One region of the Streptomyces sp. NBC_00388 genome, then DNA from elsewhere that is predicted to be linked to it. Evidence: riboswitches for the same ligand, from Rfam matches in the RefSeq annotation. Region 1 holds a riboswitch; the other holds the start of a gene.
The links. Region 1 has a riboswitch for cyclic di-AMP ahead of OG917_RS13675 (transglycosylase family protein). Riboswitches for the same ligand answer to the same signal wherever they lie in the genome.
Positions count from the first base shown of each region.

Region 2: linked by a shared signal. The riboswitch ahead of OG917_RS26120 (M23 family metallopeptidase) and the one ahead of OG917_RS13675 (transglycosylase family protein) in region 1 are both predicted to bind cyclic di-AMP.

Region 1 covers NZ_CP107948.1:3,023,100-3,028,508, forward strand. Annotated here, with positions in the region: gene OG917_RS13660 (DUF501 domain-containing protein) at 1-134, opposite strand, end outside; gene OG917_RS13665 (FtsB family cell division protein) at 228-704, opposite strand; gene eno (phosphopyruvate hydratase) at 828-2,117, opposite strand; gene OG917_RS13675 (transglycosylase family protein) at 2,401-3,099, opposite strand; cyclic di-AMP (ydaO/yuaA leader) riboswitch at 3,103-3,289, opposite strand; gene OG917_RS13680 (LysM peptidoglycan-binding domain-containing protein) at 3,547-4,590, opposite strand; gene OG917_RS13685 (cytochrome P450 family protein) at 4,727-5,409, opposite strand, start outside.
Region 2 covers NZ_CP107948.1:5,834,781-5,840,189, forward strand. Annotated here, with positions in the region: gene OG917_RS26105 (DNA gyrase/topoisomerase IV subunit A) at 1-18, opposite strand, end outside; gene OG917_RS26110 (M16 family metallopeptidase) at 200-1,585, shown strand; gene OG917_RS26115 (M16 family metallopeptidase) at 1,606-2,973, shown strand; cyclic di-AMP (ydaO/yuaA leader) riboswitch at 3,205-3,364, shown strand; gene OG917_RS26120 (M23 family metallopeptidase) at 3,377-4,159, shown strand; gene OG917_RS26125 (GntR family transcriptional regulator) at 4,376-5,053, shown strand; gene OG917_RS26130 (HPr family phosphocarrier protein) at 5,350-5,409, opposite strand, start outside.

The DNA.
Region 1 (5,409 bases):
TCCGGGTTGCCGCACGGGCAGCGGTGCGCGATGGCGCGCAGGCCGCGGGGCGGTCGGCCGAGCTGCTCCTTGAACGCGGCGATGTCCGCGTCGGTGGGCTCGGTGCGGTCGGTCTGCGGAGGGGGCGTTTCCATGCCTGCCTTGGATCTGAGTGTCTGTGAAGTGAGTGCCGGAGAATGGGGTGCCGGTGAGAGAGGGAAGCCCGGCGGCTGCGGCACGAGGACGGCCTAGGGGGCCTTGGTGCGGTCGGCGCTGTCCACGCCGTCCCACATGTTCGCGTACCACGGCCGGTCCGTCGCGCCCTTGCTGCCGGAAGGCCGGGCCCGGGCGTCGGGGTCGACCATCGTGTAGTTGGTCTCCCCCGGCCGCACGTAGTGCAGTTGTTCACGGGCCAGCCGTTCCACGTACGCGTTGTCCTGGAGCCGGGCCTTCTCGTCCCGCAGCTCCTCGACGCGTGCCTTCGCCTCGCTGACCTGGCGCCGCTGATCGGCGATGTCGTTGCGCTGCGAGACGTACTGCCGCATCGGATACGCGAGCGCCACCACCAGGGTGCAGAGGACCATCAGCAGCATGGCCGCCCGGCCGGTGAGCCGGGGTCTGCGGGCCTGGCGCCTGGACTGGGAGCGGTAGACGCGGGCCGCGGTCTGCTCTCCGAGCACCTTGAGCCTGGTCGCGGTGGAGAACCGGTCCCGGTTCCCTGCCATGCCGCCTCCCCGTTATGCACGCACGTCCGTCCCCGGACACGGTACGGGACCGGGTACGGGGACGGCTGCGCATGGCTGCGCCTTTACTGCTGTTTCAGCTCTATATTCAGTTCTCTGGCTGTATCAGCTGGAGCGGAAGCGAGGGAAGGCCGAGCGCCCCGCGTACACCGCGGCGTCGTCGAGGATCTCCTCGATGCGCAGCAGCTGGTTGTACTTGGCGACACGGTCCGAGCGGGCCGGGGCGCCGGTCTTGATCTGACCGCAGTTCACGGCGACCGCGAGGTCGGCGATGGTGACGTCCTCGGTCTCGCCGGAGCGGTGGGACATCATGCACTTGAAGCCGTTGCGCTGGGCGAGCTCGACGGCGTCCAGGGTCTCGGTCAGCGAACCGATCTGGTTGACCTTGACGAGCAGGGCGTTGGCGGAGCCCTCCTCGATGCCGCGGGCCAGGCGCTCCGGGTTGGTGACGAAGAGGTCGTCGCCGACGATCTGGACCTTGGCACCCAGCCGGTCGGTGATGACCTTCCAGCCGTCCCAGTCGTCCTCGTACAGCGGGTCCTCGATGGAGACGAGCGGGTACGCGGAGACGAGCTCCTCGTAGTACTCGGTCATCTCGGCGGCCGAGCGCGACTTGCCCTCGAACTCGTACTTGCCGTCCTTGTAGAACTCGGACGCGGCGACGTCGAGCGCGAGCGCGATGTCCTTGCCCGGCGCGTAGCCGGCCTCCTTGATGGCCTCGATGATCAGGTCGAGGGCAGCGCGGTTGGAGTCCAGGTTCGGCGCGAAGCCGCCCTCGTCGCCGAGACCGGTCGACAGGCCCTTGGTGTTCAGGACCTTCTTGAGGGTGTGGTAGACCTCGGCGCCCCAGCGCAGTGCCTCGGAGAAGGACTCCGCGCCGATCGGGGCGATCATGAACTCCTGGATGTCGACGTTGGAGTCGGCGTGCGACCCACCGTTCAGGATGTTCATCATCGGAACGGGCAGCAGGTGCGCGTTCGGGCCGCCCAGGTAGCGGAAGAGCGGGAGGTCGGATGCCTCGGATGCGGCGTGCGCCACGGCGAGCGAGACGCCGAGGATGGCGTTGGCGCCGAGCGAGCCCTTGTTCTCCGTCGCGTCCAGGTCGAACATCGCCTGGTCGATCAGGCGCTGCTCGGTGGCGTCGTATCCGACGAGCTCCGGGCCGATCTGCTCGATGACGGCGAGGACCGCCTTCTCGACGCCCTTGCCGTGGTAGCGGTTGGGGTCACCGTCGCGGAGCTCGATGGCCTCGTACGCACCTGTGGAGGCGCCGGACGGAACGGCGGCACGACCCGTGCTGCCGTCGTCGAGGCCGACCTCGACCTCGACCGTGGGGTTGCCTCGGGAGTCCAGGATTTCCCGGGCTACGACGACGTCGATGGACGGCACTAGCATCTCCTTCTGGAATGTGACGCTATGGGCGCAGGGTCACTTTGGTCTTGCGGCACGAGCCTAACCGGCTCCGCGCCATCAGCCCGCAAGGGCGCCCGGACCCTGAATGAAAAAGGGTCCAAAAGATCGTATGACGGTGTGAAAGTCAGCAGACCATCCCATGCTATCCGGATCGTCACCCCTGCCGGACCGGCGGGCGGACCGCGGCGCTGCTCCGGCGGAGAGACCCCCGGCCCGGCGCGTACGGGGGAGTCGCGCCGGGCCGGGGTGCTGAGGAGAGCTGCTGTCAGCTCAGGTGGAGCTGCTGACCCGGGTAGATCAGGTTGGCGTCCTTCACGATGTCCTTGTTCAGGTCGAAGACCTTCTTCCAGCCACCGGTGACGTGCTTCGCCTTGGCGATCGTGGCGAGGGTGTCGCCGGACTTGACCTTGTACTCGCCGTCACCCTTCTCGATCGTGGTGGGCGCGGCGTGCTTCGGCGCGGCCTGCTTGGGCGCGGCCGGGGCGCTGCTGCGGGCCTCGCTGCGCGAAGCGGCCTGCTGGTCGCTGTGGCTCTGCTGGCCGGCGCTGGAGGAACCGCCACCGGAGGTGGAGACGCCCGGGTCGACACCGTCGTTGCTCAGGTTGCCGGCGCCGGCGCAGGACCAGGCACCCGGGCCCTGCATCTTGAGGAGCTTCTCCGCCGTGGCGATCTGCTGGCCCTTGGTGGCGAGGTCGGCACGCGGGGCGTACTGCGTGCCGCCGGCCGCGGCCCAGCTGGAGTTGTTGAACTGGAGGCCGCCGTAGTAGCCGTTGCCGGTGTTGGTGGACCAGTTGCCACCGGACTCGCACTGCGCGACGGCGTCCCAGGTGGAGACCGAAGCAGCAGAGGCAGAGGTCGCGCCGATCATCGGCACGGCCACAGCGGCACCGGCGACACCGGCGAGCGTGGCGATACGGACGGCCTTCGAGGGGCGACGGTGCTTGGACTTGCTGGAAAACAGCATGAAGAATCTCCTCACCGACGCCTACGAGGTGAGCTGTCGGGTTCGGGCCAATGAGTTGCCCGGCTGCGCGACCTAGCGCACAGCTTCACCCCAAGCCGTTCCCGGTTCGTACCGTTCTGTGACTCTGAACGGACGGCCGGACCCGGCACTTACCTGGGTCCCCCGCTCCTGCCTGCGGCGCTTCTTAGCGTCAACTGCTTCCCCTCGACCGATGGCAGGATTCGGCGTGGCGATCGAAGAGGCCCGCGGTGCGAGCGGTCTGACCGTAATCACAGGACCCACCGATATTCAAAGATGACCATCGGCGGGGAAGTCACGGGTTTACGACCGCGCTTTTTCCGTTTTCGCAGGTGAGGGGCGGCGTGCGCCGGGCGGACAGTCCGGACATTCAGTCGGCCCGACGAGAGCCATGTCTCACTCGAACAGAAGCGGACATACAGCCTCGAACTACCCCTGTTTCTGGTCGAGATCAAGGCTCTGGCCAGGAACGATGAAGTCCGGATCGCCCCCGACCGTCGCGTGGTTCGCCGCGTAGAGCGCGGGCCATCCGCCGGGCAGATCGTGCGCCTTGGCGATGACCCAGAGATTGTCACCCGCGCGGACGGTGTAATTGCCGTCCGTCCGGGCGTCATCGCGGGAGGGTCTGTCGACGCGCGAGGCATGTCGCCCGGCCTCGTCACGGCTCGCGCCGGCACCGTCGCCGGCCACGCCGCCCCGGTGCCTCCCGGCCCCCGGCGACGCCGGGGAGCCCCCGGAAGCGGAGTCGGCGTCACCGGCCGCGCCCGACGGGGTGGAGCGCGAGGAGGGGGCGCCGGACGCACTTCCGTGCGAAGTGCCCGAATCACCCGAAGAGCCCGAACTATCCGAAGAAGGATTGGATGACGGAGATGCGTGGGATGGGGGCTTCGAGGTGCCGGAGGGGGAGGGCGAGCCGGACGACCCGGAGGGGGAATCCGACGGACTCGCGCTCGGCGGCGCCTGCCCCGTCCCGCCCGTATGCGTGTCGCCGCCCGTACCCGTGTCGCCGTCCGGGTCCGTGGCCGCGCCGGACGGCTTCCCGGGGGCCGGGGTCACCGTGTCAGGAGCGCCCGGATCGACGGAGGCCGTGGCCGCGTCGTCCTTCGTGAGCCCGGCGATGACCGCGCAACTGGCCCAGAGCTTCGCCCCTTCGGCCGCGTAGGCCTTCTGCGCCACGGCTATCTGCTGGGAGCGGCTGGCCAGGTCGGGGCGGGCCGCGTACTGCCCGCCGCCGTACTTGTCCCAGCCGGCCTGCGAGAACTGGAGACCGCCGTAGTGCCCGTTGCCCAGGTCGGCGCTCCAGATGCCGCCGCTCTCGCACAGCGCCACCCGGTCCCAGGTCGTGGCGTCGGCCGCGTGGGCGCCGGTCGACGCCAGCAGCGGAAGGGCGATGGCAGAGCCCGTAACTCCTGCCGCTACGACAAGAGCTGGAGCCTGACGGGGGCGGCGGTGCCGACCGTTCCCGTTGCGCATGCGGTGGCCTTCCATGTGACGGATGAGTCGAGGGGTGAACGTAGCCGCACTCGAACGTCAGTCACAAGTCGATGCAGCGGAGATCACGTGAAAGTCACATTATTGACGGCCCGTCACTCCCGACCTGGTCGGACCGTCAGCCGGACGGTGTCCCGAACTCCACCGGGAGCGTGCGCAGCCCCCGCATGATGAGCCCGCCGCGCCAGCGCAGATCACCGGGATCCCCCGCGAGCCGCAGCTCCGGAAGGCGGCGCAGCAGGGTGGCGAGCGCGGTCTGCGCCTCCAGCCGGGCGAGGGGTGCGCCGAGGCAGTAGTGGATGCCGTGCCCGTACCCCAGATGCTGGTTGTCGGTACGGGAGAGGTCGAGCGTGTCCGGTTCGGTGAAACGCGCGGGATCGCGGTCGGCGGCGGCCAGCACGACGAGTACGGGATCGCCCGCCGCGATCGACTGCCCGCCCAGGGTCAGCTCCTCGGTGGCGAACCGCCAGGTCGCCAGCTCCACCGGCCCGTCGAAGCGGAGAAGCTCCTCCACGCCGGTGGCCAGCAGGCCGGTCTCGCCTGCGGCCAGCGACGCCTCCAGGCGCGCACGCTGGCCGGGGTTGCGCAGCAGCGCGTACATGCCGTTCCCGATGAGGTTCACGGTGGTCTCGAACCCGGCGAAGAGCAGGATGAAGGCCATGGCGGCTGCTTCGTTCTCGGTCAGGTGCTCGCCGTCGTCGCTCGCCCTGATGAGCCCGGAGATGAGGTCGTCGCCCGGGTTCTCGCGCTTGCGGTGGATGAGCTCCGCGAGGTAGTTCCGCATCTTCTTGACCGACCGCG
Region 2 (5,409 bases), 2.8 Mb from region 1:
CGTGCTGCGGCGGGCCATCGCTGCTGCGGCTCCTTCACGTGCCTGGTCCGGTACTGACGCCGACCATTGTGGACTGTCCCACTGACAACACCGACCGCGACCCGTGCACACCGGGATGGCTCCCGGCTGTCGGCGCGCTTGCATACAGTGGCAGGACTGCATTTCAACGCGGTCAACACACGCGATCGAAGGGACGTACATGCCCATGGGTCACACGGCCACAGCCGAGGCCGGTTCCGGCGGCCTGACAGCGACCGAGCACCGGCTGGCCAACGGCCTGCGGGTGGTGCTCTCCGAGGACCACCTGACCCCGGTCGCCGCGGTCTGCCTCTGGTACGACGTCGGTTCACGCCACGAAGTCAAGGGCCGTACCGGCCTCGCCCACCTCTTCGAGCACCTGATGTTCCAGGGGTCGGGGCAGGTCAAGGGCAACGGCCACTTCGAGCTGGTGCAGGGGGCCGGGGGCTCGCTCAACGGCACCACCAGCTTCGAGCGCACCAACTACTTCGAGACGATGCCCGCGCACCAGCTGGAGTTGGCGCTCTGGCTCGAAGCCGACCGGATGGGCTCCCTCCTCGCCGCGCTCGACGAGGAGTCCATGGAGAACCAGCGGGACGTCGTCAAGAACGAGCGCCGCCAGCGCTACGACAACGTGCCGTACGGCACGGCGTTCGAGAAGCTGACCGCCCTCTCGTACCCGGAGGGCCACCCGTACCACCACACTCCGATCGGCTCCATGGCCGACCTGGACGCGGCGACGCTGGAGGACGCGCGCGCGTTCTTCCGCACGAACTACGCGCCCAACAACGCCGTGCTCTCGGTCGTCGGCGACATCGACCCGGAGCAGACGCTCGCCTGGGTCGAGAAGTACTTCGGGACCATCCCCTCCCACGACGGCAAGCAGCCGCCGCGGGACGGCTCCCTGCCCGACACCCTCGGTGGTGAGGTGCGTGAGGAGCTGTACGAGGAGGTTCCCTCGCGTGCGCTGATGGCCGCGTACCGGCTCCCCGAGGACGGCTCCCGCGCGTGCGACGCTGCGGACATCGCGCTGACCATCCTGGGCGGCGGCGAGTCCTCCCTGCTCCACAACAGGCTGGTGCGGCGGGACCGTACGGCGGTCGCCGCGGGCTTCGGCCTGCTGCGGCTCTCCGGCGCCCCCTCGCTCGGCTGGCTGGACGTCAAGACGTCGGGCGGTGTCGAGGTCCCGCAGATCGAGGCGGCCGTCGACGAGGAGCTGGCCCGCTTCGCCGCCGAGGGCCCCACGGCCGAGGAGATGGAGCGCGCCCAGGCCCAGCTGGAGCGGGAGTGGCTCGACCGGCTCGGCACGGTGGCCGGCCGCGCCGACGAACTGTGCAGGTACGCCGTGCTGTTCGGTGACCCGCAGCTGGCGCTGACCGCGGTGCGCCGGGTGCTGGACATCACCGCCGGCGAGGTGCAGGAGATCGCCGCGGCGCGGCTGCGCCCCGACAACAGGGCCGTGCTGGTGTACGAGCCCGTCGCCGCCGATGAGCCCGAGGAGACGGGCGCGGACGTCGTGTCCGACGACGCCTCCGCCACCACCGAGACCACCGAGGCGGACCAGTGACCGACCCCGCGGCCGTGACGATGACCTTCCACCCCCAGCCCCAGGCGGGCGCCCCCAGGCCCTGGGCCTTCCCGGCACCCGAGCGCTCCACCCTGCCCAACGGCCTGACGGTGCTGCGCTGCCACCGGCCCGGACAGCAGGTCGTCGCCGTCGAGATCAGTCTCGACGCCCCGCTGGACGCCGAGCCCGAGGGGCTCGACGGCATCGCCACCATCATGGCGAGGGCCCTCTCCGAGGGGACCGACAAGCACAGCGCCGAGGAGTTCGCCGCGGAGCTGGAGCGCTGCGGTGCCACGCTCGACGCGCACGCGGACCACCCCGGTGTCCGGGTCTCCCTCGAAGTGCCGGTCTCCCGGCTGCCCAAGGCGCTCGGCCTGCTCGCCGACGCACTGCGGGCGCCCGCCTTCGCCGCGAGCGAGGTCGAGCGGATCGTGGGCAACCGGCTGGACGAGATCCCGCACGAGCTCGCCAACCCGGCGCGCCGGGCGGCCAAGCAGCTCTCCAAGGAGCTGTTCCCGGCGACCGCGCGCATGTCGCGCCCGCGCCAGGGCACCGAGGAGACGGTGGCGCGTATCGACGCGGCCGCGGTCCGCGCCTTCTACGACGCGTACGTCCGGCCGGCGACAGCGACCGCCGTGGTCGTCGGCGATCTGGCGGAGACCGACCTGGACGCCGTGCTCGCCGAGAGCCTCGGCGAGTGGAAGGGCAACGCGGGCACGCCCCGCCCGGTGCCCCCGATCACCGCGGACGACACCGGCCGGGTGGTCGTGGTGGACCGCCCCGGAGCGGTCCAGACGCAGGTGCTGATCGGCCGGATCGGCGCCGACCGGCACGACCGTGTCTGGCCCGCCCAGGTCCTCGGCACCTACTGCCTGGGCGGCACGCTCACCTCCCGCCTGGACCGTGTCCTGCGCGAGGAGAAGGGCTACACCTACGGGGTGCGGGCGTTCAGCCAGGTGCTCCGCTCCGCGCCTGACGGAACCGGTGCGGCCATGCTCGCCATCAGTGGTTCCGTCGACACCGAGTCGACCGGGCCCGCGCTCGACGACCTCTGGAAGGTGCTCAGGACGCTTGCCGCGGGCGGGCTGACCGACGCCGAGCGGGATGTCGCCGTACAGAATCTGGTGGGCGTCGCTCCGCTGAAGTACGAGACGGCAGCCGCGGTCGCGGCCACGCTCGCCGATCAGGTCGAGCAGCATCTGCCGGACGACTTCCAGGCGCAGCTGTACGCGCACCTCGCCGCGACCGGCACGGTCGAGGCGACCGCCGCCGTGGTCAGCGCCTTCCCCGACGACCGGCTCGTGACGGTGCTGGTGGGAGACGCGGCGCAGATCGCGGAGCCGGTCAGGGCGCTCGGCATCGGCGAGGTGACGGTGGTCGCGAGCTGACGCCCCGGTAGCTCCCTGTTCCGGGCGGTCCGGGCGGTCCGGGCGGCCCGGGCGGCCCGTGCGGACAGGCCGGGGGTCCCGGTGGACAGCACGTCCACCGGGACCCCTGCCCGTCCCGGCCGGTGCGGCTGTGGGATGTGCGACAAAATCCGCTGTCCGTTTGGCGCGGCCCGCACCGACCACTTACCGTCGCACTCGCTGTCCGCCGGACACAGCCGCAACCGCGGCGCCGGGCAGCGATCGCCGAGTCCCCGTCAGGCGCGAGCCTGGGGAGCCGGGGACCCACTCAGTCCCTGGGGTGAATCGGGGCCGCTCCGCAGGGGCGGGCCCGTAGGAGACCTTCCTGCTCCGAACCCGTCAGCTAACCCGGTAGGCGAGAGGGAAGGAAAGGACCAGCCCCTTCATGGCGTTCAGCCGCCCTACCGGTAAGCACCGTGCCCCGAACCGCCTGACTCGCAGGACCGCGGGCGTCGCCGGAGTCGCCACGCTCGCCACGGCAGGTGTCATCGGCACCCTCGCCTCGCCCGCGATGGCCGACGGCCCGAGGACCCCCAGCGCGCAGGAGGCCCGCCTCGACCGGACCATCCTCGTCGGTGACACGGTCGCCGACCGGATAGCGGCCCAGGTGACCGCTCAGGAGCACGAGGCCGCCGTCGCGAAGGCGAAGGCGAAGGCCGAGGCGAAAGCGAAGGCCGTCGCCAGGGCGAAGGCCGAGCGGGAGCGCGAGGCGAAGGCGGCGAAGGAGCGCGCGGCCCGGGCCGCGGCCCGCAAGCGCCTCAACGCCTTCGTCCCCCCGGTGGCCGGCTCGTACGTCTCCACCGGCTACAAGACCGGTGGCAGCCTCTGGTCGTCCGGCAGCCACACCGGCATCGACTTCCACGCCGCGAGCGGCACCCCGGTCCACGCCGTCGGCGCGGGCACGGTCGTGGAGGCCGGCTGGGGCGGCGCCTACGGCAACAACATCGTCATCAGGATGCACGACGGCACGTACACGCAGTACGGCCATCTCTCCTCCATCGGTGTCTCGGTCGGCCAGGCCGTCACGTCGGACCAGCAGATCGCACTCTCCGGTGCCACCGGCAACGCCACGGGCCCCCACCTCCACTTCGAGGCCCGCACGGGCCCCGACTACGGTTCGGACACCGACCCCGTCGCGTATCTGCGTTCGCACGGCGTCGACGTCTGACCCCCCGCTGTTCTGTGTGGCCCCGGTGCTTCCCGCGCCGGGGCCACACCTGTTCCGTATGTCCGCGCGGATGTTTTTCGTACGTCCGGTTTCCGCATGGCCAAAAGATATCCATGATTTACCGGGGGCCTTCGGGAATTAACCTGGCCTGCCATAGAGTCGCCGCACAGGTGCGGACAGACCGCGGCAGGCGGGCGTCGATGCGGAGGTTCGGTCATGCGCATTCCGGCGCATTCGGTATGCACGGCAATCCGTGACGACATCATCTCGGGGGTGTACGAGCGGGGCGGCCGGCTGACGGAGGAAGTGCTCGCGCGCCGTTACGGCGTCTCCCGAGTGCCTGTCCGTGAGGCCCTGCGGACCCTGGAGTCCGAGGGGTTCGTGGTCACCCGCCGCCATGCGGGCGCCTGTGTCGCCGAACCGACCGAGCGGGAGGCGGCCGATCTGCTGGAGATGCGGATGCTGCTGGAACCGATGGGCGCGGCGCGCGCCGCCCAGCGGCGGACCGAGGCCCACCTCAAGGTGCTCCGCGGTCTCGTCAGGCTGGGACAGGAGCGGGCCGGGCGGGGGCAGGGCGAGGACCTGCGGTCGCTCGGCGGCTGGTTCCACGAGACGCTCGCGCAGGCATCGGGCAGCTCGGCGCTGGCCACCCTGCTCGGCCAGCTGCGGCAGAAGATCAGCTGGATGTACGCAGTGGACCAGCCGGCCCGGCCGGTCGTGTCCTGGGCCGAGCACGGCTCGATCGTGGACGCGGTGGCGCGCGGCGACGCGGAGCGGGCCCGCGCGCTGACGGCGGTGCACGCCGAGCGTGCCAAGGGGGCCCACCGGCTGCGGAACCAGGGCCGTGTGAGGGATCCGCAACATGGTGTAAACATTGCGAGCATCACTGATTAACAGTCCTGCCGTATACAGGGAGAAATCATTTCCGTGACGACTCCTGCTGCTTTCCGTGTTCCTTTTCCTTCGCGCTGCTTTTCAGTATTCCGGCATACCGGCCTCCGGTGTGCCGGATTCCGGTGATGCGGTGAATGGCGCCCCGGAGGGTAATCCGGGAAAAGGCGGGAAACGCAGAACCGCAGTGCCCCGGAAGGGGTACTGCGGCTCGGTGCTGTGAACGGGTGCGCTGTGAACGGGTGCGCGGCCGGGTGGCAAACAGGTGCGCGCGAAAACGAGAGGTGCCGTAGAGGCGGTCAGACGGTCTCGGGGAGTTCGTCGAGCCCGTCGGCGACCAGCTTGGCCAGCCGGTCCAG